DNA from 3 places in the Bradyrhizobium sp. ISRA464 genome. Region 3 is predicted to be linked to each of the others. Evidence: predicted binding sites of a transcription regulator. Region 3 holds the regulator's gene; each other region holds the start of a gene.
What was found. The regulator LexA, encoded in region 3, represses DNA repair genes until DNA is damaged. The targets are predictions, from matches to a motif close to TGTTCNNNNTGTGTTCNG.

Region 1: the regulator LexA is predicted to act here: its motif matches at 4,486-4,503, upstream of dinB (DNA polymerase IV).
Region 2: the regulator LexA is predicted to act here: its motif matches at 5,608-5,625, upstream of recA (recombinase RecA).

Annotation. Positions count from the first base shown of each region.
Region 1 is NZ_CP094526.1:5,138,924-5,148,819, reverse strand. It holds gene MTX19_RS24260 (2-hydroxyacid dehydrogenase) at 1-497, shown strand, start outside; gene MTX19_RS24255 (class II aldolase/adducin family protein) at 517-1,254, shown strand; gene MTX19_RS24250 (glycerol-3-phosphate dehydrogenase) at 1,251-2,759, shown strand; gene MTX19_RS24245 (ABC transporter substrate-binding protein) at 2,851-4,074, opposite strand; gene dinB (DNA polymerase IV) at 4,569-5,816, shown strand; gene MTX19_RS24230 (ABC transporter ATP-binding protein) at 5,867-6,850, shown strand; gene MTX19_RS24225 (energy-coupling factor transporter transmembrane protein EcfT) at 6,847-7,470, shown strand; gene MTX19_RS24220 (biotin transporter BioY) at 7,512-8,024, shown strand; gene MTX19_RS24215 (AMP-binding protein) at 8,021-9,508, shown strand; gene MTX19_RS24210 (acetyl-CoA C-acyltransferase) at 9,505-9,896, shown strand, end outside.
Region 2 is NZ_CP094526.1:3,099,864-3,109,759, forward strand. It holds gene MTX19_RS14315 (pyrroloquinoline quinone-dependent dehydrogenase) at 1-333, shown strand, start outside; gene MTX19_RS14320 (PaaI family thioesterase) at 372-836, opposite strand; gene MTX19_RS14325 (amidase) at 872-2,347, opposite strand; gene MTX19_RS14330 (peptidylprolyl isomerase) at 2,511-2,642, shown strand; gene MTX19_RS14335 (hypothetical protein) at 2,730-3,014, shown strand; gene MTX19_RS14340 (hypothetical protein) at 3,111-3,341, shown strand; gene MTX19_RS14345 (hypothetical protein) at 3,454-3,660, opposite strand; gene MTX19_RS14350 (hypothetical protein) at 5,106-5,240, shown strand; gene MTX19_RS14355 (hypothetical protein) at 5,248-5,379, opposite strand; gene recA (recombinase RecA) at 5,728-6,816, shown strand; gene MTX19_RS14365 (hypothetical protein) at 6,922-7,902, shown strand; gene MTX19_RS14370 (thioesterase family protein) at 7,908-8,345, opposite strand; gene gcvP (aminomethyl-transferring glycine dehydrogenase) at 8,546-9,896, opposite strand, start outside.
Region 3 is NZ_CP094526.1:3,946,410-3,956,305, reverse strand. It holds gene MTX19_RS18610 (HAD family phosphatase) at 1-602, shown strand, start outside; gene glp (gephyrin-like molybdotransferase Glp) at 631-1,842, shown strand; gene lexA (transcriptional repressor LexA) at 2,067-2,771, shown strand; gene MTX19_RS18595 (hypothetical protein) at 3,071-3,499, shown strand; gene MTX19_RS18590 (hypothetical protein) at 3,650-3,877, shown strand; gene MTX19_RS18585 (ComEC/Rec2 family competence protein) at 3,874-6,162, opposite strand; gene MTX19_RS18580 (hypothetical protein) at 6,552-6,734, shown strand; gene glnA (type I glutamate--ammonia ligase) at 6,849-8,279, shown strand; gene MTX19_RS18570 (glutamine--tRNA ligase/YqeY domain fusion protein) at 8,924-9,896, opposite strand, start outside.

The DNA.
Region 1 (9,896 bases), 1.2 Mb from region 3:
GCGCGATCGGCAGCCGAGTGGTGAAGTTGCTCAAGGCGTTCGGCTGCAAGGTCCTGGTGGCCGATCCCTATGTTCAGCTCACTGCGCAGGACCGTAACGACGGCGTCGAGCATGTGGCCCTGGCAGACCTTTTGGCGCGTGCCGACGTGGTCAGCCTGCACGCAAGGGTGACGGCCGAGACAACCGGATTCATCGACCATGCGGCGCTCGCACGGATGAAGCCGGATGCGTTCTTCATCAATACTGCTCGCGGCCCACTGGTCGACTATGAGGCGCTCTACGAAGCCTTGTCCGCAGGACGGCTTGGCGGCGCGATGCTTGACACATTTGCGGTCGAGCCGGTGCCGGCCAACTGGCCGCTGCTGCAATTGCCCAATGTCACGCTGACGCCGCATATCGCCGGCGCTTCCGTGCGCACCGTGACGTTTGCTGCCGACCAGGCGGCAGAGGAGGTTCGCCGCTTTCTGGCCGGCGAACCGCCGCTCAATCCGTGCTGAAGACGAAAGGTGCCTTGATATGACCCGCGAGGAACGACAGCTGCGCGAAGCGATCATCGCCAAGTGCCGGTGGATGAATGCGTCGGGTCTCAACCAGGGAACGTCAGGAAACATCTCCGCCCGCTTTAGGGACAGGATGCTGATCACGCCGTCGGCCACGCCCTATGAGGCGATGAAGCCCGAGATGATCGCATCGATGCCGCTCGAGGGCGAGTATGGTTCCTGGGAGGGGCCGCTGCAGCCGTCCACCGAATGGCGGTTCCATCTCGATATCGTGCGCGGCCGGCCCGACGTCGGCAGCGTCGTGCATACCCATTCGACCTACGCCACCGTGCTTGCGATCGCGCGCAAGTCGATTCCCGCCTGTCACTACATGATGGCCGCGTTCGGCGGCCATGACATTCGCTGCGCAGGTTATGCGCGCTACGGCACGCCGGAGTTGTCCGAGCTCGCACTCGCCGCACTCGAAGGCCGCAACGGCTGCCTGCTGGCAAATCACGGCATGATTGCCGTCGGCCCCAACCTGGACAAGGCGATGTGGCTGGCCGTCGAGCTCGAAACCATCGCGCGTCAATATTATCTCTCGCTCGCGCTCGAGACGCCGCACATTCTCAGCCAGGAACAGATCGCGGAGACGGCACAGGGATTTTCGACCTATGGTCTCCAGGCGCCGAAGCCAAAGTCCGCGAAGGCGCGCCCTGCCGAGAAAGCCGCAGCCCGCCGACAGGTCGCGAAGAAGCGCAGCGGGACGCGATGACCGCGGCTGCACCGGGTACGGGCCGTGACCACGGGCTCGTCGATGTCGCAATCATCGGTGGCGGCATCAATGGGGCCGGCATTGCCCGGGATGCGGCTGGCCGGGGCCTCAAGGTTCTGCTGTGCGAAAAGGATGACTTTGCCGAGGGCACGTCGTCGCGCTCGGGCAAGCTCGTGCATGGCGGGCTACGCTACCTCGAATACTACGAATTTCGTCTGGTCCGCGAGGCCCTGATCGAGCGGGAGGTGCTGCTGGCCTCGGCGCCGCACATCATCTGGCCGATGCGCTTCGTGCTGCCGCATTCACCCGAGCAGCGGCCGGCGTGGCTGGTGCGGACCGGGCTGTTTCTCTACGACCATCTCGGTGGCCGCAAGCAGCTGCCGCCGAGCCGCGGGCTCGATCTGACTCAGGCGCCCGAAGGCGCTCCGCTACGCCCGGAATTCCGTCGCGGCTTCGAGTATTCGGATTGCTGGGTCGACGATGCGCGACTCGTGATCCTCAATCTGATCGATGCCGCCAGTAACGGCGCCAAGATATTGCCGCGGACGCGCGCGGTGGGCGCCCGGCGGGAGGGAGAGAACTGGCGCCTCGACATGCTGGGCGAGGACGGCTGCCCGCAGGTGGTGCGTGCGCGTGCGCTTGTCAATGCGGCAGGCCCGTGGGTCCGAGATGTCGTGCAGGGCGTCGCAGGGTTGAACCCGGCGCACAATGTGCGGCTGGTCAAGGGAAGCCACGTTATCGTGCCAAAATTCTGGAGCGGTCCGCAGGCCTATTTGCTTCAGAACGAGGACCGCCGCGTCATCTTCGTCAACCCCTATGAGGACGATCTCGCGCTGATCGGGACGACGGATATTCCCTATGACGGCCGCGCGGAGGACGTCGCGATTGACGGCGGCGAGATTGCCTATCTGCTCGGGGTACTGCGCCGCTATTTTCGTGCTTCGCCATGTGAGGGCGACATCGTGCACGCCTTTTCAGGCGTTCGACCATTGTATGACGATAATTCCGAGGATCCCTCCGCGGTTACGCGAGACTATGTCTTCGAAGTCCATGGAACGACGGAACAACCGCCGTTTCTGGCGATCTTCGGTGGTAAGATCACGACCTATCGCCGGCTCGCCGAGCACGCACTTGGTCGATTGGCGCCCTGGTTTCCCGGAATGTCATCGGCGTGGACGGCGCGAAAGCCACTGCCGGGCGGCGACATCGGCAGCACCTTCGAGGACTTTGCGACGGACCTGGCGCGCGCCTATCCCGATCTGCCTCAACAGGTAATCCATCACTATGCGCGCCTGTATGGTACGCGCGCACGCGATCTCCTTGGATCGGCACGCGGTGTTGCCGATCTCGGCCGTCACTTCGGTGGGAATTTCTATGAACGCGAAGCCGTCTACCTCCGCGAGACGGAATGGGCGGCAAGGCCCGCAGACTTTCTCGAAAGACGCACCAAGCACGGCCTGCACCTGACGCGCGCGCAATGCGACACCTTTGAAGACTATCTGTGAGCGGAGGCCATTCATGGAAGCTCCGGCGTAGCCCAGCAGAGCTGCGCGGGCGAGGAAATCGTCCCCGCCATGCGCTTGGCATACGACACCGTCACTGCGCCTTGGTGATGTAGGGGCAGCCGCCTTCACTGAGCGGACGGAATGCCTGATCGCCGGGGATGGTCGCGAGGTACTCGTACAGATCCCACTTGCTCTTGGACTCCTCCGGCTTCTTGATACGCATCAGGTACATGTCGTGTACCATCCGGCCATCCTCGCGCACGACGCCGCCCTGAGCGAAGAAATCATTGACCGGCGTCTTGCGCATTTGCGCAATCACCGTTTCCGGATCGACCGAGTTGGTGGCAGCCACCGCCTTGAAATAGTGCCGCAGCGCCGAATTCACGCCGGCCTGGTAGGCCGTCGGCATCGCTCCGTGCCGCTTGAAGAACTCCTGCGAGAATGCCCGGGTCTCGGGCGTGCGATCCCAATAGAAGGAGTCCGTGAACAGGAGATCGTGCGCATGCTGCAGACCGAGTGCCGGCACGTCCGTGAGCGTCACCTGCAGCGCAACGACCTGCATGCTCTCGCGGATATTGAACTCATCGCCCTGAGCGACCGCGTTGCGGAAGTCGGAGCCGGCATTGGCGAGCGCCAGGATCTTGGCCCCGGACGATTGCGCCTGCAGCAGGAATGACGAGAAATCCGCGGTGTCGAAGGGATGCCGGACCGCGCCCAGCACCTTGCCGCCGGCAGCAGTCACCGCCTTGCTCGCGTCGCGCTCCAGCGCCTGGCCGAACGCATAATCCGCGGTGAGGAAAAACCACGGCGTACCACCGCGCGCGACCACGGCCTTGGCGGTCGCGTTCGAGGAGGCATAGGTGTCGTAGGTCCATTGCACACTGGTTGGGGAACATTGCTTGCCGGTGAGCTCCGACGAGCCGGAGCCCGAAATCAGGAACAGCTTCTTGCGCTCACGGGTCACGGTCTGGATGGCGAGTGCTACGGCTGAATTCACACCCTCGGCGATCACATCGACGCCCTTGGTATCGATCCAGCTGCGCACGATTCCGGCAGCCACGTCGGGCTTGTTCTGGTGATCGGCCGATATGATCTCGATTCGGCGCCCCGCTACCGTGCCGCCGATTTCTTCGGCAGCCATTTGCGCCGCGACGACGGAGCCGGTGCCGTTGCCATCGGAATACTGCCCGCTCATGTCGGTGATGATACCGACTCGCAATACGCCATCTTCTGCGCGGGCCGTACTTGCCGCGAAGAAAAGGGAAGCGCCGAGCGCAATCAGCAGTGTAGATGGTGAAGCTTTGGTCCAGGTCATTTCCGCTCTCGAGTGTTGGATATCGGGGTGTCTACTGCAGGAGTCACTTGCCCGCGACAACCTCTTCCCGAGCATGGCGCTCTGCGCCATGGCGACGCTTCGACACCTCAGTTCAACCAGCAAAATCGATCAGATGCCGCCCGAAGGAAAATGCGCGCTTATGCGAGGCTTAGTCCTGCTCACGCCGCGTGCTTCGGCCGCGAGTGTGTCTCTCCGAGGGTACTGCGCATATGTCCTGCAGTTCGGCCTCGAGAAGTCCCTTGGCGACGATCAGTGCGCGGACTGCGGCACGAGGGTCGCCGTCGCACGCCGCGATCACTTGATCGGCCGCCGTATCCAGCGGGTCGCGTCTTTGCAGCGTCTTCGAAACGGCCGACATGCCCAAGATTCCCGATTGACCGGCTCTCAGGATGTTCCTATTTTGTTCTCATGTCAATCGTGACGTATCGCAACGGCATCAAGTTTTGGTCAGACGTCGCAGGTGAACGGTTGGGATGGCATCAGCAGGCACCATCCTCCACGCAGACCTGGATGCGTTTTACGCGTCGGTTGAGCAACTGCTGAACCCATCCCTGCGTGGCAAGCCCATCGCCGTCGGCGGCGGTGTTGTGCTTGCCGCTTCCTACGAAGCAAGGGCATTCGGGATTCGTGGCGGCATGCCGGGACGGCAGGCGCGCGAGCTGTGTCCGCAGCTCACCTTTGTCGGCGGCCATTTCAAGGACTACCAGCGGCTGGGTGACGCCGCCATCAAGGTGATCGGCGATTTCACGCCGCTCGTCGAGCGCATTTCGATCGATGAGGCGTTTGCCGACGTTGCGGGCTGCACCCATCTGTTCGGTGCGCCCGCCGAAATCGCAGCGGCGATCCGCTGGCGCGTGCGCACCGAGCTTGGCCTTCCGATCTCCGTGGGTGTCGCGCGCACCAAGCACCTGGCCAAGATCGCCTCGCAAGTCGCCAAGCCTGACGGGCTCGTGGTTGTCGATCCCGACACTGAGCTGGAATTCCTGCACGAGCTGTCGGTCGAGCTGATGTGGGGCGTGGGACCAGTCACCAAGGCACGGCTGGCTGCGATCGGCGTGTCGACGATTGGGCAACTTGCCAGGCTGCCCGGCTGGTCGCTCGAGCGATTGCTCGGACCGGCGGCGGGACAGAAGCTCTCGGAGCTGGCCTGGAATCGCGATCCCCGGCAGCTCAAACCTCACCATCGGGCCCGATCAGCCGGGGCGCAGTCGGCGATCGGCAAGAAGCCCGCCATTGAGCGGGTTATCCGGCCGACCCTGCTTCACCTCGCGGACCGCGTCGCGACGCGGCTCCGGGCGAAGTCCAGACCCGGCCGAACGGTCACGGTACGCGTGCGTTTCGCAGACTTAAGCTCGGTGACGCGTTCGACAACGCTCGATGCGCCGATCTCAGCCACCATGATCCTCGCTGAGCTCGCCGAGGAATTGGTGCGTGCGATCCTGGCGGATCACCCGGACGAGAAGATGATCTCATTGTTGGCGATCTCCGTATCGCATCTCGAGGAGCACTGGGATCTCGAACTCGAACTCCCGTTTGGGCTTGCAGATCAGGCGCGTCGCCCCGGAAGCAGGCTTGGCTTGGCCCGTTGGGCGGCAGACTGTGCCATCGACAAGATCCGCGATCGCTTCGGATGGGATGCGATCGGATATGGCTCGGTGGCACTTGGTGTCTCTCGTTCGGTGCCTGACGAGTTTCGCAAGCTGGCCGAGAAGGACCTCTAGCCGCTGACGGTAACTTGGTCTCCGTGGAGCGCCTCCGCCCATGGCCTGAGGTGAGCCCGAGCGCCAGGTGTCTCCCGTTCTCCAATACCCATAGATCGGGCAAACCCGCTCAGATCCCACGTATCTGTCACTCATTCGGCCGGGTGGAGTTTTCGGCACGCACGGGCTACTGGTGGCTGGTAGCGGGCTTCCTGTCCTGCGACGCGGGCTTTGAGAACGGCCGGAAACATATGGGATTGCTCGATATTTTGCGGTCAAAGCGCAGCCCCGGTGGCGTGCAGCCGGGCAATGGGGCGGAGCCTTGCCGTGCGGCACCGTCTGTCGGAGCCGTGTTCGATCAAGTTTCCCTCGGTCGAGGAGGTAACCGGATTTTTGACGGCCTGTCGCTCGACCTGCGTGAGCGGAGAATTGGTCTTGTCGGCGACAACGGCTCCGGCAAGAGCACGTTGTTGCGCCTCGCCAACGGCCTGCTGTCGCCCCAACGCGGCGAGGTGGTCGTCAACGGACGTCGCACGACGCAGGCGGGCAGGGAACTGCATCTCGATGTCGGATTCGTGTTCCAGAATCCGGACCATCAAATCATCTTCCCGACCGTCGGCGAAGAAGTCGCCTTCGGCCTGATCGAGAGTGGTCAGACGGCGGCTCAGGCCAGGCAGGCGGCGAGCGATCTACTGGCCGATCATGGCTGCGCCGGCTGGATCGATCGCGCGATCCACGACCTGTCGGAGGGACAGAAGCAACTCGTCTGCATCCTGGCGATCCTCGCGACTGAACCGAGGATATTGCTGCTCGACGAACCATTTTCCAGCCTCGACCTGCCGACGCGGCTGTCGCTGTCGGCAAGGCTTGCGCGGTTGCCGCAGCAGATCGTCATGGCGAGTCATGACCTCGATCTGCTGCGTGACTTCGACCGTGTGATCTGGCTGGAGAAGGGCCAGGTGAGGGCTGACGGCACGCCTTCGCAGGTGCTTCCAGATTACCGAGCGCATGCCGCCGCGCGGGGCGCGTTGATGCTGGAGAGCGGCGCGGCATGATGGGCGGGTATCTTTCCCGCGTGACGTGGCTGCATCGGCTTCCGGCGGGTCTCAAGCTCTGCGCGGTCGCAGGCATGAGCATGGCGCTGTTGCCGATGCAGGACTGGCGGCTTCTCGCGCTCTGCCTTGCTGTCGTCGTCGGCGTTTATGCGGCGCTCGGCCGCGATGCCGTGCGGCGGCTCAGCCTGCTGAAGCCGATCGTTCCGCTGCTCGCGATCGTCGGTGGTTTGCAGGGCTTATTCAGCCAGTGGGACGAGGGGGCGAGCGTGGTGCTGCGGCTCCTGGTCATGGTGCTCGTCGCCGATCTGGTCACAGTGACGACGACGATGTCGGCATTGATGGATGCCGTCGAGCCGTTGTTTCGGCTGCTTCGCCCGCTGGGCGTCAACTCTCGAAAGATCGCGCTATCGGTCGCGCTGGTGCTGCGTTTCATTCCGGTGCTGCTGGCCAACTGGCACGCACGCGAAGAGGCGTGGCGGTCGCGGTCACAACGACGCGTTCCGCTTCGCATTGTTGTCCTGTTCCTAATCGAAACACTGCGACTTGCGGACCACGTCGCCGACGCCCTTGATACGCGCGGCTATGGCCGCGCAGATCGCCAACCCAAAGGATCACGTTGATGGATTCTCGCGCCATTGCTCGAATCTCGCTGCTCGCGGCCATGATCGCGGTGCTCGGCCTGCTGCCGACGTTTCATCTCCCCCTGGCTGGCGGCGTGCCGATCACCGCGCAGACGCTCGGTGTGATGCTTGCCGGGATCGTGCTCGGTCCGCGCCAGGGCGCGCTAGCCGTGTTGTTGCTGCTGCTCGTTGTTGCGCTTGGCGCCCCGCTTCTGGCGGGTGGCCGAGGCGGGCTCGGCGTGTTCTTCGCTCCTTCCACAGGCTTCCTGCTGGGCTGGATCCCCGGCGCTTTCATCACCGGTGTCGTCATGCAGCGCCTCACCAAAGTGCCAGTGTTTGCCGCAGCATTCGCAGCCGCGATGACCGGCGGAATCGTCGTCGTCTATGCCTGCGGTATCGTCGGTCTCATGATCGTGGCGCATATGGGAGCATTGCAGGCGATGCTGGCCACCTCAGTGTTCTTGCCGGGTGACTTTGTAAAGGTGCTCGCTGCGGCGTTCCTGACCAAGGCCGCCGAACAGGCCTATCCGGCCGCTCTCGGACATCGCACGTGAGCATCACGGAGCCGCTGTCGTATCATGCCGCGCGGACGCCGGACCGCGATGCGCTGGTGTTCGAGGAGCAGCGGATATCCTGGCGGCGTCTCGACCAAGAGATCAATCGATTGGCCGGCTTCATTGCCGCCGCGACTCCGGAGGGCGGTGGCGTCGCGCTGCATCTGCCGACCGGTCCCGCACTTGCCCTTCTGTTTCTTGCCGTCGCGCGCGCGGGGCGCGAGGCACAGGTGCTGGATCCTGATTGGCCGGCCGAGATGACACGCGCGATCCTGGTGCAGTTGTCGCCCGCGCTGCTCATCAGCTTCGATGTTCGGTTCGCCGGAGACAGAGCGATCATTCTTACCGATGCCCTGTCGTCCTTCACACAGCTCGCGACGATCCTCAGCGCCGCGGTCGAAGCAATCTCAGTCTCCGAGCCGGATGGGCTGAGGCCGTTCTACGTTGGCTTTACCTCCGGATCGACCGGCCTCCCCAAAGGCTACCGCCGTCATCATCGATCATGGACCGAGAGCTTTCGTCATGACGGAAAGGAGTTCGGAATTGGCGCAGAGGACGTGATTCTCGCACCCGGAACGCTCACCCACTCGCTTTTCCTTTACGCGCTCGTCCATGGGCTTAACGTCGGTGCCTGCGTCATTCTCTGCCGAAAATTCCGGCCCGACACCGTCGTGCGCCTGATCGAAGGCGAGCAGGCTACGGTGCTCTATGCCGTGCCGACGCAGTTCCAGATGATCGTCAAGGCCGCGGGCAACGCTGCGCTCGTCTCGATGCGCTGGGTCTTGTCGTCCGGGGCCAAGCTGCCGGCGGAACAGCGCGAGCCATTGCAGCGCGTGTTCCCCAATGCCCGTATCGCTGAATTCTACGGCGCTTCGGAGACCAGCTTCATGACGGTGGCGAAGGCAGATGAGGGCAGTCCCGAAACATCGGTTGGCCGCGCCTTCTCAGGCGCCGTGGTGACGATCCGGGACCGGACCGGCCGATCGCTGCGAGCAGGCAAGACCGGCTTTGTGTTCGTCGAGAGCCCGTTTCTGTTCATGAATTACGCTTGTGGTGAATCATCCGATCTGCTCCGCCACGGCGATGCCGTGTCGGTCGGCGATATCGGCTTCCTTGATCCGAAGGGGTTCCTGCACTTGGTCGGTCGGGCCAGCAGGAAGATCGTGACGTCTGGAAAGAACGTCTACCCCGAGGAGATCGAGCGAGTGCTCGAGCGTCACCCTGCGGTGGCGGCCGCTGCCGTGCTCGGCGCGCCTGACGCCAGCCGCGGCGAGAGATTGATCGCGCTCATACACACGCGCGCAAATGCGACCGTTGTCGCCTCTGAACTCATCTCCCACCTGCGCGCCCTATTGCCGCTCTACAAGGTGCCGCGTGTCTATGCGAGTGTGTTGGAATGGCCTCTGACGCGTTCCGGGAAAACCGACTTTGACCGGCTGCGTCAGGTCTGGAGCGCAGGCACGATGGCGCGGAGATTGTCATGAGCGCGGCTTTCATCGTCGCCGCGCGTCGCACGGGAGTCGTGCCGCGCGGCGGCGCATTTGCCAGGGTGGAGGCCGTTGATTTGGCTGAAGCTTCTATTCGGGCGGCGCTCGACGACGCCGGTCTTTCACCGTCAGAAGTCGACGAGGTAATCCTGGGCAACGCGCTATATGGCGGCGGCAACCCGGCACGCGTCGCTGCGCTCAAAGCCGGGTTGCCTGCAGAGGTGCCGGCAAGCACGATCGACACCCAATGTTGTGCAGGCCTTGATGCGATCCTGCTGGGCGCAGCGCGCATCAAGGCCGGAGAAGCCGATGCCATCGTCGCGGGCGGCGTCGAAAGCTTCAGCCGCAGTCCAATCCGCGCTCGGCGCCCGTTCGTTCCAGGTGA
Region 2 (9,896 bases), 850 kb from region 3:
CTGCGCGCGTTCGATGCCAGGTCGGGCCGGGAGCTGTGGCAGGGCCGCCTGCCGGTGCCAGGCGTGGCCAATCCCATGACCTATCTCTGGAAGGGCGAGCAATATGTCGCAATCGGCGCTGGCGGCCATTCCGAAGCCGGCACCTCGATCGGCGACAGCGTGGTGGCGTTCCGCCTGCCGCGCGGGGGCGAGGGGCCTTCGCTGTGGTCGCGGATGATCGATCGTCCGGGCGGGCGATTTGCGGCCAAGGCGGCTGCGGCCGTTGTCGTGCTCATCGCACTCGTCGCGCTGCTGTGGCGCTGGCGGCGGAGGCGTCGCGTGAGGGCCGCATAGCCGAGGTCGGGCGCATGACACTCCCCGCGAGCCAGTACCTAGCCCGGCAGCATCGCGAATGCACTCGACACCATGGCCACCGGCTTGTTGTCGGTGGCGGAGAGAAGCGTGACGCGGCCGAAGCTCATGGTGCGGCCGAGCCGGACCACGCGCGCATCGGCGAGCACGTCGGACGCAGTCACCGCGCGCATGAAATGGCTGGTCTGGTCGACCGTCGTCATCGGGCGGTAGGCCTTGTTGGCGGCGAGGTTGGCCAGCACCATCGCGGTGTCGGCAAACGCCATCAAAGCCTGGCCGCAGACGATGCCTCCGGTGCGGCAGAGCCGTTCGGAGAACGGCATGCGCAGCACCGCGCCGGGCTGCCAGTCGGCGGCACTGCCTGAAGGCGGCGCGAAGTCGAACTGCTCGATCGACAGATTGAGATCCTGCACCCACGGCGCAAACACGTCGCCGAGCAGGCGCCGCGCATCGTCGATCCCGAACTCTCCGGCTTGCTGCTGCATGATGTCCCGTTTCCTCTCCAGATGGCTATCTCGTTCTAGTCGCGAGTCACATGAACGCGCGGCGTCTCGCCGCGATTCCACTTGCCGCCGATCGCCCGCTCGATCTGGGCGGCGAGCTGCAACAGGAGCCCATCATTGGCCTGCTTCGCAATCGCCTGGATGCCGAGCGGCAGGCCATGCTCGTTGGTGGCAAGCGGCAGCGAGATCGCGGGGATGCCGCAGAGATTGGCGAGCGGCGTGAACGCGAAGTTGCGCCAGAGATTGGCGAACCAGTCCAGCACCGACGGATTGTCGCTGATCGTAAGAAATTCGGTCGTGCCGATCCTTGGTGTCGGCAGTGCCGTGATCGGCGTCAGGATGATGTCCCAATCCTCGAAGAAGGTGCCGAAGCCGCGTGATGTCGTGTTGAAGGTGGCTTGCATCCGGGCGCGATCGGCAAAGCTGGTGTGCCGGCCGTGCTCCCAGATCCGGATGTTGATCGGCTCGATCAGGTCCGCCGGCGGCTGCTGCAGGCCGCGCGCGGCGAGCATGTTGCTGATCACGACGGCGAAGTTGCTGATGTAGCAGGTGGTCTGCGCCGCGAAGGCCTCTCGGTAATCGACCGACGGCAACGCGTAGTCGACCTGATGGCCGAGGCCTTCGAGGAAGCGTCCGACCCGCTCGAGCTCGGCTGCGATATGCGGCGTCGCGCGATGGTCGCCCCATTGGTGCGACAGCGCGATCTTCAGCCGTGCCGGATCGCGGGCAATGGTCGCGGTGTACGGCTCGGGCACCGTCCAGAACGGCATGAACTCGCCCGGACCGGGGCCGCGGCAGGCATCGACAAAGGCCGCGGTGTCGCGCACCGAGCGCGACTGGCAGCCCTGGATCGAGACCAGCCCGGTGAGGTCCGAGAGATGCGGCGCCAGCGAGAACACGCCGCGCGAGACCTTCAGGCCAATGTTGCCGTTCACGCCTGCCGGAATGCGGATCGATCCGCCGCCGTCGGTCGCATGCGCGATCGGGACGGCGCCGGCCGCCACCATCGCCGCGCTGCCGGCCGACGAGCCGCAGGTGGTGTAATCTGTGTTCCAGGGATTGCGCGTGACATAGACCGCGGGGTTCTCGGCCGAGCTGCAGACGCCGAACTCCGGCGTGGTAGTGCGCCCGATCAGGTTGAGACCGGCCTTGCGCATCTTCGACGTCAGGAAGGTGTCTTCCGCGGCGCGATTGCCGCGCATCATCAGCGAGCCCATTTCCTGCAGGCGGCCCTTCAGCGTTGGGCCGAGGTCCTTCATCAGGAAGGGCAGGCCGGCGAACGGGCCGTCGAGATCGGCGCCGTCGCGCGCCGGGTCGGCAATCACGTCATCGAACAGTTCGACCACGCCTGAGAGTGCAGGATCGACCCTGGCGACGGCGGCGGCGGCCTGGGCCGCCAATTCCCGGGGCGTCAGCTCACCCGTCTTGACGCGGGCGGCGAGTGCCGTTCCATCGTGCTGCGCCCATTCGTCCCAGCCCATCGCCAAAGTCATGTTGTCGATTCCTTTTCTGCTTTGTTTCGCACTGTAAATTGAGCGGGCGTCGGGTCAAACCATCCGCAGCGTGTGGCGGCGCAGGAGCGGCGCGCTGCGCCCGCCGGCTTGAAAATGCCCCAGTTTTGGGGCCTATTGCCGCCGTCAGGGGATGGGGCCGCTCATGTTCCGCAGATTGGTGATGCTGGGCAGCGTGATCGCGATCGGGCTTGCGCTCAGTGGCTGCACGAAGTGCGGACCGATCTGGGATGACTGGGTGCAGTCGCCGAAATCCTGCAAGTCGGACAATCTCTAGAGGGCATGAGAGGTCCGCCGCAGGCGCGCTTGGCGGCGCCTTTTCTGCGGTGATATACCGCTGACGACAATGCGAGGGAGCGTTCTCATGCGAGTTTTGTGCGCGGTTGGGGTCGCGGTGCTGCTGTCGGCGCCGGCCTATGCGCAGATGCCCAACATCAACCTGATGCCCGAGGTCAAGAGCAAGACCCAGGAAGAAAAGGATCAGGACGCGGCCAACGACAAGGCTTACAAGGACTCGCTCAGCAAGATCCCGGACGCCAAGACGTCGTCCGATCCCTGGGGTGCGGTGCGCAGCGATGCGCCCAAGGCGGCCGCCCGTCCCGCCAAGCCGAAGGCCAAGACCGGCAGCACGGCGCAGCGCGGCCAGTAGCGCACGACCACCCGGCATCGATCATCTCGCGGACTCGGATTCCATCGGCGCCATCCCTATATTGGGAAGGTCGTCAGATGGTCTGGAGTTGCGACAATGGCCTTTCGCCCGCGCGATCTTGCCAGCCGAATGGCCGAGCGGCGGAAGCCGCAGGACGGCTATGTGCGCGAGACCTTCACCTTGCCACGCGACGAGGCGCGGTTGCGGGCGCGCGACTTTCTCGCGCGCTACCCGAAGGCCGCCTATATGAGCGCCGTCGAAAGCTGGCGTGAGCTGCCCGGTGGCGACATCGAGTTCACGATGCGGCGGCTTGCGAGCGCGGACTAGGTCCTGATGCGGCTACGGGAATCCGGCATGCGTCGTCGGTCAAGTTGATCTCGGCACGAGTGTGTCTCATCGGTTCGTTCGGGAAGGTGCTGCGGTCTTGTCCGGATCGCGCTTAATCCGTATCGCCGCGTCCACGAGGCCGGTCCTGCCCGATCTTCTTCAGCTCGCGGTCGATCCGCAACTGCACGCGGCGGATCGCCAATAGATTGAGATTTGTCTCGGTCCTGCCGGTGAAGACCTGATCGCCGATCTGGAAGCGCCATGTCCAGACGCCGGCCGCAACCTCGGTGACGCTGAATTCGACGCCCTTGTGGATCATTGATGGAGCTCCGCGGAAATCAAAGGCGGGCGCTTAAACAATTGGTTGTATTAATAAATAAAGCTCGTCAGACGCGCATTGCGGCGCGTTGCCCCAAGTTCGGATTTCAGTTTTGTAGCGGACCTTCGCGGGGATCCGTCCGCTAGCGGTCGCCCGCGCGTCCAGGGGGCTCGCAATTCGCGCGCAGGCACGGTCGAGCGACATTGTCCGGGCACTTGCTGTGACGAACACCGATGGAACCGGTGTGTTCCCTTGAAGGCTACGCACATTTTTCAGGAGTAGGAGGCGTACCAAGGTAGTACGTGCAAATACGGATCGATGCCTCAACCAGATTTCCGAAAACGGGCTGGAGTGGGTTCGGGATGCATTTTCGGCTGCTCATTAAGGGTTTGATTTATAGAGATAACATATGTTCTAGGCGAGGCCGTGTTGCCTCAGGAACTTTGTTCTGCCCGGAGAACTACGGACCTTGACGTGGCCCTCGTTGCCGGATCGTGCGCTGTCTGCGATACCGGGAGCTTCGGATGCACAAGCTAATGCGGGAACCGCAAGCGACCGCGCAGCATCAACGATGTCTTCTGTGCTAGCCGCGGATCAGGCGACGGCGCCAGCACAGGTCCCGATGGTGTCCAAGGGCGCCAGGCGATTTCGTTTCAACCCAACGCCGCCCGCTTGAAATACGTGCGAGCGGCGTCGGCTCTAGCCCCAGGAAGGTTGCTGCAAAATCCTGGCCCACATAAGTCTGCACGATGTGCCAAAAAGGTTCATGTGTTTGGGCCCGTATGATTACGGGGTTCGCGTGAATTTCCAAAGATTGGATTGGGAGAACATTTGCTAGCCATCTCAGCAGGACTACTCGGAACGCTGCTAAGTCGTGGTTTTCCTTCGGTTTAAACCGAATTAGGCCGCTCCCAAAATCAACCTGGGCCAAGGGGGATAAACAGGCCAGCGCTCAGGCATCGGTGCTGTCCCGATTAGGACACGCGCCGCGGGAAGCTAGGACACCTACCAATTGAGGTAACCCGGGAGGGCATCTCCGTTGCCAGCCTTTCCCGGTACTGTGAATGGCGCTCCGGTGGAGCGCAATGGTGGGACGGCTCCGGCGCGTGCCGCCAAGCCCCGGAAGGTGCGCCGGGGCCGTTTCGAAGGATCGCAACACAACGCCGCCCGCTTGAAATACATACGGGCGGCGTCTGCTCTAGCCCCAGGAGGGTCGTGGCAAAATCCTGACCTCTATGAGTCTGCACGAAGCGGGCCAAAGGTTCATGACATCGCGCCCCGTATGATTACGGGCACGGGTAGGAACGAACGACATCGCCCCGGATTGGGGTCTCACTTCGAGTGAGTTTCCGCCCTTCGGCCTCGGCGCAGCAACCGCGCTGGGGCCGCTTCTTTTGGGCGAGCGCGGAGGCGAATTGGGCAAGTCGTAAATCCCAGCCGTTTTGATGATCCCAGAGGCCAGCCAGATCAAATTCGGCGCGGGCTTCGTCAATTGGGATTTCGAATTGAAATTGGACCGCATCCATCCGCGTTACGACGGAATGCTGCCATTGCCGTTTAAGGAAGGGGCCGCCAACTGAGGCCGCCTCATACTCCGAAAGAGCGTCTGATCTGAATCATCATACGCTGGAGCGCGTCGGTATATTGACCATCAGCGAATTGCTGGTCGATTACGTAGAGGGCCAGAATGACGCCCAGGGCAATCAATATGCCTTTCATCAGATGCTCCCACACCTGAAATATCGGGCATCCTATCGGTTGCTGGACGGAGGCACCTCCGGAGAACTCCGGACAGAACAACTTTTTACGCCGTAAAATTTTTTGTGGTCGGAACGTTCTTTGACCTCTCAGTAATCCTACTGAGAACGCGGCCTAACCAATTCAGGCCACTGCGAAAATCAAACTAGGCCACTAGAGCCGGAAGCAGGCCAGCGCCACGCGCACAGAAAGAACATATTGCGAACATGGAACAAACGTGGTACGCAGTTCCCAGCAACAACGCATTCCGTCTGATCTTATCGCCGTTTGTCCCGCTAGCGAATCCCCGCCATAAGGAGCACATCCCAAATGTCCGCCACTGCACTGCGTATCGTCGAAGGATCCTCCATGGACAAGTCCAAGGCCCTCTCAGCCGCGCTCTCCCAGATCGAGCGCCAGTTCGGCAAGGGCTCGGTGATGAAGCTCGGCAAGAACGACCGCTCGATGGATGTCGAGACGGTGTCGTCGGGGTCGCTCGGACTCGACATCGCGCTCGGCGTCGGCGGTCTGCCGAAGGGCCGCATCGTCGAGATCTACGGGCCGGAATCCTCGGGCAAGACCACGCTGGCGCTGCACACGGTCGCGGAAGGCCAGAAGAAGGGCGGCATCTGCGCCTTCATCGACGCCGAACACGCGCTCGATCCGGTCTATGCGCGCAAGCTCGGCGTCAACATCGACGAGCTCTTGATCTCGCAGCCGGACACCGGCGAGCAGGCGCTGGAAATCGCCGACACGCTGGTGCGCTCCGGCGCGGTCGACGTGCTGGTGATCGACTCGGTCGCGGCGCTGGTGCCGAAGGCCGAGCTCGAGGGTGAGATGGGCGATGCGCTGCCGGGCCTCCAGGCGCGGCTGATGAGCCAGGCGCTGCGCAAGCTCACCGCCTCGATCAACAAGTCCAACACCATGGTGATCTTCATCAACCAGATCCGGATGAAGATCGGTGTGATGTACGGCTCGCCGGAAACCACCACGGGCGGCAATGCGCTGAAGTTTTACGCCTCCGTCCGGCTCGACATCCGCCGCATCGGCGCGATCAAGGAGCGTGACGAGGTCGTCGGCAACACCACTCGCGTCAAGGTGGTGAAGAACAAGCTGGCGCCGCCCTTCAAGCAGGTCGAGTTCGACATCATGTACGGCGAGGGCGTCTCCAAGATGGGCGAGATCCTCGACCTCGGCGTCAAGGCCGGCCTCGTCGAGAAGTCGGGTGCCTGGTTCTCCTATGACAGCCAGCGGCTCGGCCAGGGACGCGAGAACGCCAAGGCGTTCCTGCGCTCGAACCCCGACATCACCACCAAGATCGAAGCCGCGATCCGGCAGAACTCCGGGCTGATCTCCGAGCAGATCCTCGCCGGCACGCCCGAGCGCGACGCCGACGGCGAAGAGCCGACGGAGGAGTAAGCCTCAAGGCTTGAATGATTTCGCTGCAAGCGGGCGCTGAGGACGTTGAGTTGCCGACGTCTTCGACGCCCGTTTCGCTTTGTGCGTTCGCTGAGTGAATGACCGATGAAGCGTCTGATACTGACCGGCTGGCTGACCCCGGAGTTCACCAAGTCGGGTTTCGCCGATCTGGCGGTCGATTTTACGTTCCGCTTCGTTTGGGGGCCGCTGCCATCTCCAGGCGAACTCGCAGCCTATCTCGGTGCGCGCACACCCGATCTCCGTCCAGGCTTCCATTGGTCGGATTTTGCCAGTCGATGGAATGAGCGCAACGAAAGTGCCAGGAACCTCAGCTTGGCGAGCGCCTGCCAACAGTATGAGACAGTCGAACTTTGGTTCGATATGGACCCCAAGGCTCAGTTGCAACTGGTCTGGCTGCTCGATTATTTCCGGTCCCATCCGCAAGCTGCGACCAAGTTGAGATTGTGCCTGGTCGATTCGGAGATGATAGGGCTTCGCCCGGGTGCACTCGACAATTGGCGACCGCCGGTCGTTGACGTTACCGAAATAGAGCTCGCGACAGCGCGTGCGGCATGGCACGCATATCGGGCGGCGACGCCGGAAGGCTGCTTTGATCTACTCGGTCGGGATTTGAGCGCATTGCCATTGCTCAAGCCGGCTTTGATCGATCTGCTCGCCGAACTGCCGTCGCCGTCAACAGGACTTGGCGCCACGGAAATGCGGATGCTCGAGATGGTCGCGAGAGGATACTCGCTAACGAACGCGCTCTTCTATCTTGAGAGCTTGCGCCAGACTCGCATCTTCAACGAGAACGAGCTTGGTTATCTGCTTGACGGACTTGCTCTCGGCTCGCGACCAGCCGTGGCGGGCCTTGATGACGAATTGCGCACCCTTGATAGGGACGCGCTGCGGGCTCGCTTGTTCGCGTATCGCCGAAGCGAGCTTTCTCTAACGAAGTTCGGTCAGAGGGTCATCGCGCACAAGGAAGATTTCAGCAGCCATAATCCGATCGATCGCTGGTGGGGCGGCACGCACCTCACCAACGATAATCTCTGGCGTTGGGCTCCGACGCTGATCAAGCCGTAACCCGCTCAACCCTGCGCGAGCGCCTTCTCTCGGCTTGCAATCAGCGCCCGCAGATCCTCCGTCACGGCGACCGATTGATGCGTCTTCTGATCGGTCGCCACCCACACGATCTCGCCCGTCGCGCGCAGATCGTCCGTGCCCTTGGCGAAGATCGCGAGCGCCAGCGTGATCGAGGAACGGCCGATCCGCGCGACCCGCACGCAGACATCGATGTCCTCGTCGAACCGGATCGGCGCCTTGTACTCGACCACCGACCTCACCGTGTGAAAATCGATGCTGGTCCTCGCCACTTCACCGAGGTAGTCGTAGCCGAGGGCGCGAAAATACTCTGTTATCGCGGTGTCGAAGTAGGTCAAGTAGTGAGCGTTGAACACCACGGCCTGTGCGTCGACTTCGGAATAGCGGACGCGAAACGGGAAATGGAACCAGAAATCCTGGCGCATGAATCCTCCTGCTACGAGCGGCCTTCTTATGAGCCATCGTTGGTCCCGCAATCAGCCCGCGTGAATAGCTGCCGCGACACGGGGGGCAGTTCGGGGCGAGACGACAGGTTCTTCTCGTTGAAGATGGCGGGTTGGGCCGCTGGGCCCAACCCATGCTTCGATATCCGGAGCACACGTGGTGCGGGTCCGGATCGATGTCGCTATTCCGCCGCCTGCGCGTAGTCCTCGACCGGCGGGCACGAGCACACCAGGTTGCGATCACCGTAGACGTTGTCGACGCGGCCAACCGGGCTCCAGTATTTGTCCGATCGCGACACGCCGTCCGGGAAGCAGCCCTCGGTGCGGGTGTAGGCCCTGTTCCAGGCATCGTCGGCGATGTCGTGGACGGTGTGCGGTGCGTTACGCAACGGCGAGGCCTCGACCTTGAAGCGGCCCTTCTCGATCTCGGCGATCTCGTTGCGGATCGCGATCATGGCGTCGCAGAAGCGGTCGATCTCGATCTTCGACTCCGATTCCGTCGGCTCGATCATCAGCGTGCCCGCGACCGGGAAGCTCATGGTCGGCGCATGGAAGCCGTAGTCGATCAGCCGCTTGGCGATGTCGTCGACGGTGACACCGGCGCTCGTCTTCAGCGGCCGCGGGTCGACGATGCACTCATGCGCGACGCGGCCGCGCGCGTTGCGATACAGCACCGGGAAGTGCGGCTGCAGCCGTGCGGCAATGTAGTTCGCATTAAGGATCGCGATCTCGGTCGCCCGCGTCAGACCTTCGCCGCCCATCATCAGGATGTAGATGTAGGAGATCGTCAGGATCGACGCCGAGCCGAACGGCGCGGCCGACACCGGGCCGATCGGATGCGCAGTCGCGCCGTCGGTCGCGGGATGGCCGGGCAGATACGGCGCCAGATGCGCCTTCACGCCGATCGGGCCCATGCCGGGGCCGCCGCCGCCATGCGGGATGCAGAAGGTCTTGTGCAGATTGAGATGGCTGACATCGGCGCCGTAATCGCCGGGCCGGGAGAGCCCGACCTGCGCGTTCATGTTGGCACCGTCGAGATAGACCTGTCCGCCATGCGCGTGAACGATGTCGCAGATCTCGCTGATATGCTCCTCGAACACGCCATGGGTCGAGGGATAGGTGATCATCACAGCGGCAAGGTTCTTCGAATGCTTCTCGGCCTTGGCGTGGAGGTCATTGACATCGACGTCGCCTCTGATGTCGCAGGCCACCACCACGACGTCCATGCCGACCATCGCAGCGGATGCCGGATTGGTGCCGTGCGCCGAGGAGGGGATCAGGCAGACCTTGCGGTGCGGCTCGCCGCGCGCAAGGTGATAACCCCGGATTGCGAGAAGTCCGGCATATTCGCCCTGCGCGCCGGAATTCGGCTGCAGCGAGACCGCATCATAGCCGGTGATGTCGCACAGCCACTTTTCCAGCCGCTTGAACAGCGCGTGATAGCCCTTGGCCTGGTCCGCCGGCGCGAACGGATGCAGATTGCCGAACGCCGGCCAGGTCAGCGGAATCATCTCCGTGGTGGCGTTGAGCTTC
Region 3 (9,896 bases):
CCGTCGACGTGCTGCTGTTCGATATCGGCCGCGTCGTGCTCGACATCAGCTTCGACAGGGTGATGGCGAACTGGGCGGGACACGCCGGCTGCGCGCCTGCCGATCTCGCACGGCGCTTCGTCGTCGACGACAGCTTCAAGCATCACGAGACCGGCAAGGTCGACGACGCGGCGTTCTTCGCGAACCTGCGCCGCTCGCTCGGCATCGACCTCACCGATGCGCAGTTCCTCGAGGGCTGGAACGCGATCTTCACCGGCGAGATGCCGGGTATCGCGCCGCTCCTGGCGACAGCCGCGAAGCGGATGCCGCTCTATGCCTTCTCGAACACCAACCCGGCCCACATCGCGCATTTCTCGGTCGCCTATGCCGATGTGCTCAGGCATTTTCGCAACGTGTTCCTGTCGTCGGCGATCGGCCTTCGAAAACCGGACGCCGAGGCCTATGATCATGTGGTAAGAGCGATCGGCGTGCCGGCGTCACGGATCCTGTTCTTCGACGACACAGCGGCCAATATCGAGGGTGCGCGGGCGCGCGGCCTACATGCCATCCATGTGACATCGACGGATGACGTGGCAAGGGCACTCACCGCACTTGGAATATGAAGACCTTGGGATTTGAGGAGCCCTGCCCGTGGCCCTGATGCCGGTTGCCGATGCCCTGTCAGCCATTCTCGCCGGCGCCGAACCGCTGCCGGAGGAGACGGTCGCGCTCGATGCCGCCTACCACCGCACGCTGGCGCGCGACGTCGCGGCGCGGCGCACGCAGCCGCCGCAGGCCATGTCGGCGATGGACGGCTATGCGGTGCGCGCGGCCGATGCGTCCGACCTGTCGGCCAGGCTGAAGGTGATTGGCGAAGTCGCCGCCGGCCGCCCGTTCGAGCGGACGGTCGGCGCGGGCGAAGCGGTGCGGATCTTCACCGGCGGCGTGATCCCTGACGGCGCGGACGCCGTCATTATCCAGGAAGACACCAAGGCTGACGGCGACCACATCACGATCACCGAGGCCGCCGCGAAGGGACGGCACATCCGCTCCGCTGGCGTCGACTTCCACGCGGGCGACGTGCTGCTTGCGGCCGGCAGCCGCCTCTCCGACCGCGCGCTCTCGCTCGCCGCGGCCATGAACTATCCGGAACTCGCCGTGCGCCGCCGTCCGAAGGTCGCGGTGCTGGCGACCGGCGACGAGCTGGTGATGCCGGGCTCCCGCCCCGGCCCCGGCCAGATTGTCTATTCCAACGGCTACGCGCTGCGGGCCCTGGCCCGCGCGGAGGGCGCGGAGACCGTCGACCTCGGCATCGCCGCCGATACGGTGGCGGCCACCACGGCCGGCATCCGCCAGGCGCGGGAGGCGGACGCCGACATCCTGATCACCACCGGCGGCGCCTCGGTCGGCGATCATGATCTCGTCAAGCAGTCGCTGGAGGCGGAGGGCGTCCGGATGGCGTTCTGGCGGATCGCGATGCGGCCGGGCAAGCCGATGATGCATGGCCGGCTGGGAACAATGCGGGTGATCGGCCTGCCCGGAAATCCGGTGTCGTCCTATGTCTGCGCCTTCCTGTTTCTGGTGCCGTTGATTCGCGCCCTGAGCGGCCGAAAAGTGATTCATCATGTCCGCGACAGCGCCCTGCTTGGCCGTGACCTCGCCGCCAACGATCAGCGCGAGGACTATCTCCGTGCGCGGCTCGAAGAGCGCGACGACGGCAAGCTGATCGCGACACCCGTCACCCAGCAGGACAGCTCGCTGTTGGGGAATCTTGCTGCGGCACGGGCACTTGTGATCCGTCCGCCGTTCGCGCCGGCGGCCGTCAAAGGCGAGGCGTGCGAGATCCTGACACTGCCTGAGTGAGGCTTTGCGACCGCACCGATCAGGCGCGAGCGGCTGCGTTCACCGGAAATTAAGTGGTTGCGGAACACATATCGAACATATAGTGTCCGTTCATGATTTGTTTCGAGTACTGGTGTCTACAAATGGGAGCGCACTGAGGAGTGTCGCAAGTCTCGCGCTCCCGAGGTCAGGCTCCCTGAAGGTCTCGGAATCGAACGACGCTATCAACCGGGGGAATACTCGAGATGCTCACGCGCAAACAGTACGAACTTCTGCGTTTCATCAATGAACGTCTGAAGGAGGCCGGCGTCCCGCCCTCTTTCGACGAGATGAAGGATGCGCTCGACCTGCGCTCGAAGTCCGGTATCCACCGCCTCATTACAGCACTGGAGGAGCGCGGCTTCATCCGCCGCCTGCCGAACCGCGCCCGCGCCATCGAGGTGATCAAGCTTCCCGAACTCTCGGCCGGCGGCGGCAACGGCCGCCGCGGCTTCACCCCCAGTGTTATCGAGGGCACGCTCGGCAAGCGCTCCAGCACGCCGCAGATCGCCGAGGATGACGGCAACCGGCCGGTCGCCGTCCCTGTCATGGGCCGGATCGCGGCCGGTACGCCGATCGAGGCGCTGCAGACCCGCAGCCACACCATCAGCGTGCCGCCGGACATGCTCGGCGCCGGCGAACATTATGCGCTGGAGGTGCGCGGCGACTCCATGGTCGACGCCGGCATCCTCGACGGCGACATGGCGCTGATCCAGCGCAACGACACCGCCAACACCGGCGACATCGTGGTGGCGCTGATCGACGAGGAGGAAGCGACGCTGAAGCGCTTCCGCCGCCGCGGCGCGTCGATCGCGCTCGAGCCTGCCAATACCGCCTATGAAGTGCGCATCCTGCCGCCAAACCGCGTACGGATCCAGGGCAAGCTGATCGGGCTCTATCGCAAATACTGACCGCGTCGCATGTCCAGCCGCGACCGCGTGCAGCGCGGCGTGCCTTCGTGCAGTTGAACACATGTTGTGAGGGAACGAGCGACGCGCAACGCCGTTGCCTATAGACTGCGCTGCGCGAGGGCCTCCGGCGCGTCCCGATACCACCGGAACGCTGTAGCGCGTTTGTGATCGGAGCCTTCCGCAGCCAGTCGTACAATCGCCCAGAAACGGGAAGAACCTCGTTTGCTGTCGTCCACTCTGGTAGAGGCCTGCGCCTCAGGAGAGGCACGGGTCGCTATCTCGAAATGAGGAGCCATCCGATGTGTGACTATAGTCTGCACGCCGTGGCATCGCGCCCCGCCGTTGTCGGAGAGACGCTGATCACCACGACATTCCGCGGCACGTCAACCCGCGGCTTTGCTTCGGAGAGCGATCCAAATGTCGCGGTCTGCATGCTTCCCGGCACCGAGCTCGCGTTCGTCGAGAACGTGCGCTACGACAGCCGCTGGATCTGGACCAAGACGATCGGCTTCCGCGTCGGCGTGTTCAACGAAGTCGAGCCCGACGTTCCCGATCGCCATCATGATGCGGTCGAATTCCCCGACGGCAGCCATGTGCTGGTGACCCAGCTCGTCGAAGGACAGCACGTCACCGTACTGCAGCTACCCGCTCTTCACCCGCCTGTCGTCGAGAAGCCGAAGGTGGTCGAGCGGCGGCCCTCTGCATTCGCGTCGCTGTTTTTGGGTTGAGCGCATCATGGCCGCAGGATGAGTTTGGACCTGCGGCATGTGACCTAACCGATTTCGAGCGACCCCGGACTTCGGGTTCCGGGGCGCGTCTGGGGATTTGCGTCGGACGGCGCCTTGGCGCATCATCGCTCACGGACAAGGACGTGCTCGGTGGTCGACAAGGTCACATGGCAAAAGGCTGGACGCGTCACGGAGCCGGGCCGCTACATGTTCCGGTTCGGCTGGCTGACCGTGACGGCTGACGACCTGAAGGTCTGGCAGCAATTCCCCGAAGCGACGTTTACCCTAGTCAAGAAGCCCGACGCCGATCCTGACTCGGACGAGTATCACCTCGGCGCCTTTGACCTGCCGACCCATCCCCTCCCCGATCAGCACTAATCGTCGCCCTGCAGATCGGCCTCCGCCGGGGTCGCATCCACCGCCGGGCGCGGCGCGCGGCCGGGCAGGCGCAGCGCGGTCTCGCTCTCGGTGTCGCCGGGAACCGCCGGCGTCCATGGCCGGTCGATCCCGCCGGGCCTGACCGCATCGACGGCAAAGCCATCGCGGGTGCGGCGCAGCACCAGCGCGCCGTGGCGCCGCCGCAGCCGTTCGGCATCGATCACCGAGGCCGCGCAGCCCTGCGGCGCCGGCCGTGCCGTCACGATCAGCGCCGCACGCTCGCAATCGTCGGCCAGCGCCGCGGGCCGCATCGCCAGCGAAACGAGCATGCCGCCCGCGCCCTGGGTCACGCAGCCGTTCTCGTCGCAGGAGACGCCGTCCGCGAGCGAGGCGTCGGCCGCCGTCCGCGCGTCGGCGTCCGCCGCCAGCCACTCCTTGATCAGGAAGGCGTCCTTGCCGCTCCGCATCAGATGCAGCCGCCCGTCGCCGCCGCGGACCGCCACATTGCGGCCGTCGGCCGCGACCAGCACGTCCGACTGCGGCACCCGCACCGCCCAGATCAGCGCCACCGCAAGCAGCGCCGCGCCCGACCAGCGCAACGGCGTGCGCAACAACCCGAGCAGGACGAGGCCGGCGCTCGCCACGATCAGCGGCCCGGTGCCGAACGCCGCCATGCGCCCGACCGCGCCCGGCGGGGCGGCGACCCATTGCGTCACCACGATCATCCAGTCGATGCCAACGCCCATGATCGCCCAGAACACGCCGTCGAACCCGAACGGCATCGCGGCGAGCCCCAGCAGGCCCGCCGGCATCACCACCGCCGACACCACCGGCATCGCCGCGAGATTGGCGAGCAGCCCGTAGGGCGTGACGCGGTGGAAGTGGAACGCGGCGTAGGGCGTCGTGGCGAGCCCCGCCACCAGCGAGGCCAACACCAGCATGGCGATCTCGCGCCCGCCCCACAGCGCCACCCGCGCCGTCACCGAGTGATCAGGCGAGGCCAACAGGCTCGGCATCCCGATCTGCACCAGCGCCACCAGCCCGAGGGTAGCCGCGAACGACATCTGGAAGCTCGGATGCACCAGCGCTTCCGGCGCGATCACGAGCACGATCAGCGCAGCCACCGCCAGCGTGCGGAACGTGATCGCGCGGCGATCGACGATCACAGCGATCAGCACCACCGCCGTCATGAAAAAGGATCGCTGGGTCGCAACCTCGGCCCCCGACAGCATGAGATAGAAGGCGGCGGCGACGAGGGCTGCGGCGGCCGCCCATTTCTTGATCGGATCCCCCGCCGTCAGCGCCGGGAACAGCGCGAGCAGCGCACGCACCGCGAAGAACACCACGCCCGCGACGACGGCCATGTGGTAGCCGGAGATCGACAGCAGGTGGCCAAGCCCCGAGATGAACATCGCATCGTTGACCGGCGTCGTGATCGCATCGCGCCGGCCGGTGAGCAGCGCAGTCGCGATCGCGCGCTGGTCGCCGTCGAGCGTGGTGCGGATCCGCGCATCGATGGCGTCGCGCAGGCCCTGCATGAAGGCGGCGTACCGCAGCGCGAACCCGCCGCTCGCCGGCGGCTCCGTCGTCTTGACGGCGCCCATCACGAAGCCGGAGGCGCCGATGCCCTGGAAATAGAGGTCACGGCCGAAATCATAGGAGCCCGGGCGCTGCGGCCCGAGCGGCGGCAGCAGCCGCGCCTTCAACGCGACGAAGCTGCCGACTTCGGGCGCGGTGCCCTTCTTGACCGAGAGCCGCACGCGATCGAGCCTGGTCGCGTCGCGCGGGCTCTCCATCGAGACGACGCGCAGCACGAAACGGTCGGTCTTCTCGCGGATGTCGCGGGTCTCGACGAAGCCGGTCAGCGCTACCGAGAACATCGGCCGGGCCAGCACGGTGTGCGCGACGTGCGCCGTCCTCCACGTCGCGGTGGCAAAGCCCGCAGCCACCGCCGCCACCATCACGATCGCGGGAAACAGCCGCTGTCGCCGCAGCAGGAACGCCAGAGCACACAGTGCGATCGCGACCGACGCCGCGACCCACAGCACCGGCTCGTGTTCGGCCGAGAAATACAGCGCGATGCCGGTGCCGAACGCCACAGGCACCCAGGGCAACAGCCGCCCGGCGCCGGCCTCGGCGCGGGCCCACTGCCGCAATGTCCCGACGAAAGGCGGCCAGATGCTGAAGCGCACCGGGATGTAACCGCCGGTCGGGACGGCCGCGCGCGGCGGCCACGTCCCCGCGTAGCCGCGTTTGCCGCCCGGCGTCGTGCCCTGCTCCGCCATCTCGCTTGCGATCCCTGCCGGGACGCAAGGCTAGCGGAAGCCGCGGTCAGCCGACTAGCGGAACGAATGCAGAATACGGACAGACCAGGCCGGCCACCAGGATCCAACGGCCGCCCGCGACTGCCCCATGATGCGCGTAATCCTCACCTCCTTCTTCGCGAGATAAGGTGTGGCAGCAGCGAAAGAAAAACATCTGTCCGACCTGCGTTGTCCTGCCGCTGCCGATCCGTAAGCCGACGACCTGCTGGCGGCCTTCAGCCCGGAGAGCGCTCTTGCAATCGCGCTGCAGCAAGATGCACACTGTCTGCGCTTGATGAGGTGTCAACGTCTGCGGTTCGCGGTCCGACCGGTGCTCACGGTTGCGCTCAGGACGAGAGGAGTATGACGCCATGCGAGAAATCGAAATCCACAACTATGCGCGGCAGTTGCTCGAGGCACATGGCGCCAAGGCCATTGCGGAAGCGGCCCAGAACGCCATCGAGCTCGAAGCAAAAGGCGAGGCCGAGCTGGCCAGAACATGGCGGCATATCGAAGACGCCATGAAGTTGATGCGCGGGCCGCACCAAAGCTGAGGCTGCCAGCGCGCGGCGCAAAACGTGGAGCAGGATCCGTCTCAAGCCGCCTTGTGACGGCTGAACGACAGCACAATCTCAACGACGCGGCTCTCCATGACAGGAGTTGAAGCCATGTTTCCGAAGTGTGCGACAGCCGAAGATCTCGTGAAGGCGATCACGGACGAGAAAGTGCAGATGATCGATCTGCGATTCACCGATTTGCCGGGGGTGTGGCAACATTTTTCTGTCCCGCCGAGCGCGGCGAGCTTCGACGCCCTCAGCGAAGGGATTGGATTCGACGGCTCATCAATCCGCGGCTTTCAGGAAATCCAGGAAAGCGACATGCTGGTCGTCCCGGACCCGACCACGGCTTTCCTCGACCCGTATTCCCCTGCATCCACCCTGGTCTTGATCTGCAACATCCGCGACCCCGTAACCGGTCAATCCTATAGCCGCGACGCCCGCTATATCGCCCAGAAGGCCGAAACCCACCTGAAGGCCACGGGCCACGCCGATACCAGCTACTTCGGTCCGGAGGCGGAGTTCTTTGTGTTCGACAGCGTGCGCTACGCACAGGGCATCAATTACGCCTTCCACGAAATCGATTCCAGTGAAGGCAGCTGGAACACGGGCACAGAGGAAGCGCCCAATCTGGGACACAAGCCGCGCCCGAAAGAGGGATACTTTCCGGTTCCCCCCACCGACAGCATGCAGGCACTCCGCACCGAAATGGTGTTGACCATGGAGCAGCTGGGCATCCAGATCGAAGCCCATCACCATGAAGTCGCGACCGGCGGGCAGAACGAAATCGACATGAGCTTCGCCACGCTCACGCGCATGGCGGACAGTCTGATGATCTACAAATACGTGGTGAAGAACACTGCCCGCCGGAACGGCATGACCGCGACATTCATGCCAAAGCCGCTGTTCGAGGACAACGCATCCGGAATGCATGTTCATCAGTCGCTGTGGAAGGGCGAGACCAACCTGTTCTACGACAGGGGCGACTATGCCGAACTGAGCCAGCTCGCCCGCCACTATATCGGCGGCCTGTTAACCCATGCCTGGGCATTGTGTGGGCTTTGCGCCCCAACCACCAACTCCTATCGACGTCTGGTGCCGGGCTATGAGGCTCCGATCAACCTGGTCTATTCCCAACGCAACCGATCGGCCTGCTGCCGCATTCCGATGTATTCACCGAACCCGAAGGCCAAGCGCGTCGAATTTCGCTCGCCGGATCCCTCCTGCAATCCCTATCTGGCCTTTGCCGCGATGCTGATGGCAGGCCTCGACGGCATCCACAACAAGATCGACCCGGGCAGCCCAATCGACAAGAACCTCTACGACCTGCCACCCGCCGAGGCCAAGGAGGTGAAGTCGACGCCGGGGTCACTGGACCAGGCGCTGGATGCGCTCGAACGGGATCACGCGTTCCTGCTGCGGAGCGATGTCTTCACCGCGGACGTGATCGAAACCTGGCTCGACTACAAACGGAAGAAGGAGGTCGATCCCATCAGATTGCGACCTCATCCCTACGAATTCCATTTGTATTACGATATCTAGCGGCGGCCGGCAGCACCGGCTCGTGCTCGGCCGCGAAATAGAACGCGACGCCGGTGCCGAACGCTACCGGCACCCAGGACAACAGCCGCCCGGCGCCGGCCTCGGCACGGGCCGATTGACGCAATGTCTCGACGAAGGCCGCCAGATGCTGACGCGCCGGGATGTAACCACCCGGTCGGGACGGCCGCGCGCGGCGGCCACGTTCTCGCCTAGCCGCGCTTGCCGCCCGGCGTCGTGCCCTGCTCCGCCATCTCGCTTGCGATCCCTGCCGAGCCGCAAGGCCAGCGGAAGCCGCAGTCAGCCGACTAGAGCAAGATGAGTTTGGATCGAATCGGTTCGGCCACGCATTCGCTTCACCTCTCCCCGACGGGGAGAGGTCGATTTGCGCAGCAAATCGGGTGAGGGGCCGTGGCTCTAGCGAGAGACCGTAACCCCTCACCCGGCGCTAGGCCATAGCCGAAGCCGCGCTTCGGCGTTCTCTTAAGGACGGCCGCCGAAGGCGGCCTATGCCTCTCCCAAGGGAGAGGTGACCCTCCGTTGCCGCCGCTCCAGCTCAACCTAATCTCATCACGCGCTAGCGGAACGAAGCGGCAGTTCCTGCGGATCGGAGCACCGGCGCCTGTCGAGACGCGAGGCTGAAAGGCCTAGCCCTTCCCGCCGACTTCCTTGGCAAAGGTGTCGCGCAGGCCGATCGTGCGGTTGAACACGAGCTTGTCCGGGGTGGAGTCCGGGTCGCGCACGAAATAGCCTTGCCGCTCGAACTGCATCGCGTCGGGCGAATTGCTTTCGGCGATCGCGGGCTCGACACGGGCGTCAGTCAGCACTTCGAGCGACTGCGGGTTGAGGTCGGCGGCGAAATCGGCGGCGTTCGGGTTCGGATTGGCGAACAGCTGGTTGTAGATGCGGATCTCCGCCGGCTTCGACTGCGCGGCCGGGAGCCAATGCATCGTCGCCTTCACCTTGCGGCCGTCGGGTGCATTGCCACCCTTGGTCGCGGGATCGTAGGTGCAGCGCAATTCGACGATCTCGCCGGCGGCGTTCTTCATTACGCCCGTGCACTTGATGAAGTAGGCATAGCGCAGCCGCACCTCATTGCCGGGCGACAGACGGAAGAACTTCTTCGGCGGGTTCTCCATGAAGTCGTCGCGCTCGATATAGAGCTCGCGACCGAACGCGATCTTGCGGGTGCCGGCCTCCGGATTGTCCGGATGGTTGATCGCCTCGATCTCCTCGACCTGCCCTTCCGGATAGTTCTCGATCACGACCTTGAGCGGCCGCAGCACCGCCATTCGGCGCAGCGCGGTGCGGTTGAGCTCCTCGCGGATGCAGAATTCGAGCATGCCGACGTCGACCAGGCTGTTGGCCTTGGCGACCCCGATGCGCTTGATGAATTCGCGCACCGCGGCCGGCGGCACGCCGCGCCGCTTCAGGCCGGCAATGGTCGGCATGCGCGGGTCGTCCCACCCCGAGACATGACCGTCGCGCACGAGCTGGGTCAGCACGCGCTTGGACAAGAGCGTGTAGGTCAGGTTCAGCCGCGCGAACTCATACTGATGCGGCTTCGACGGCACCGGCAGCTTGTCGAGCAGCCAATCGTAGAGCGGCCGGTGATCCTCG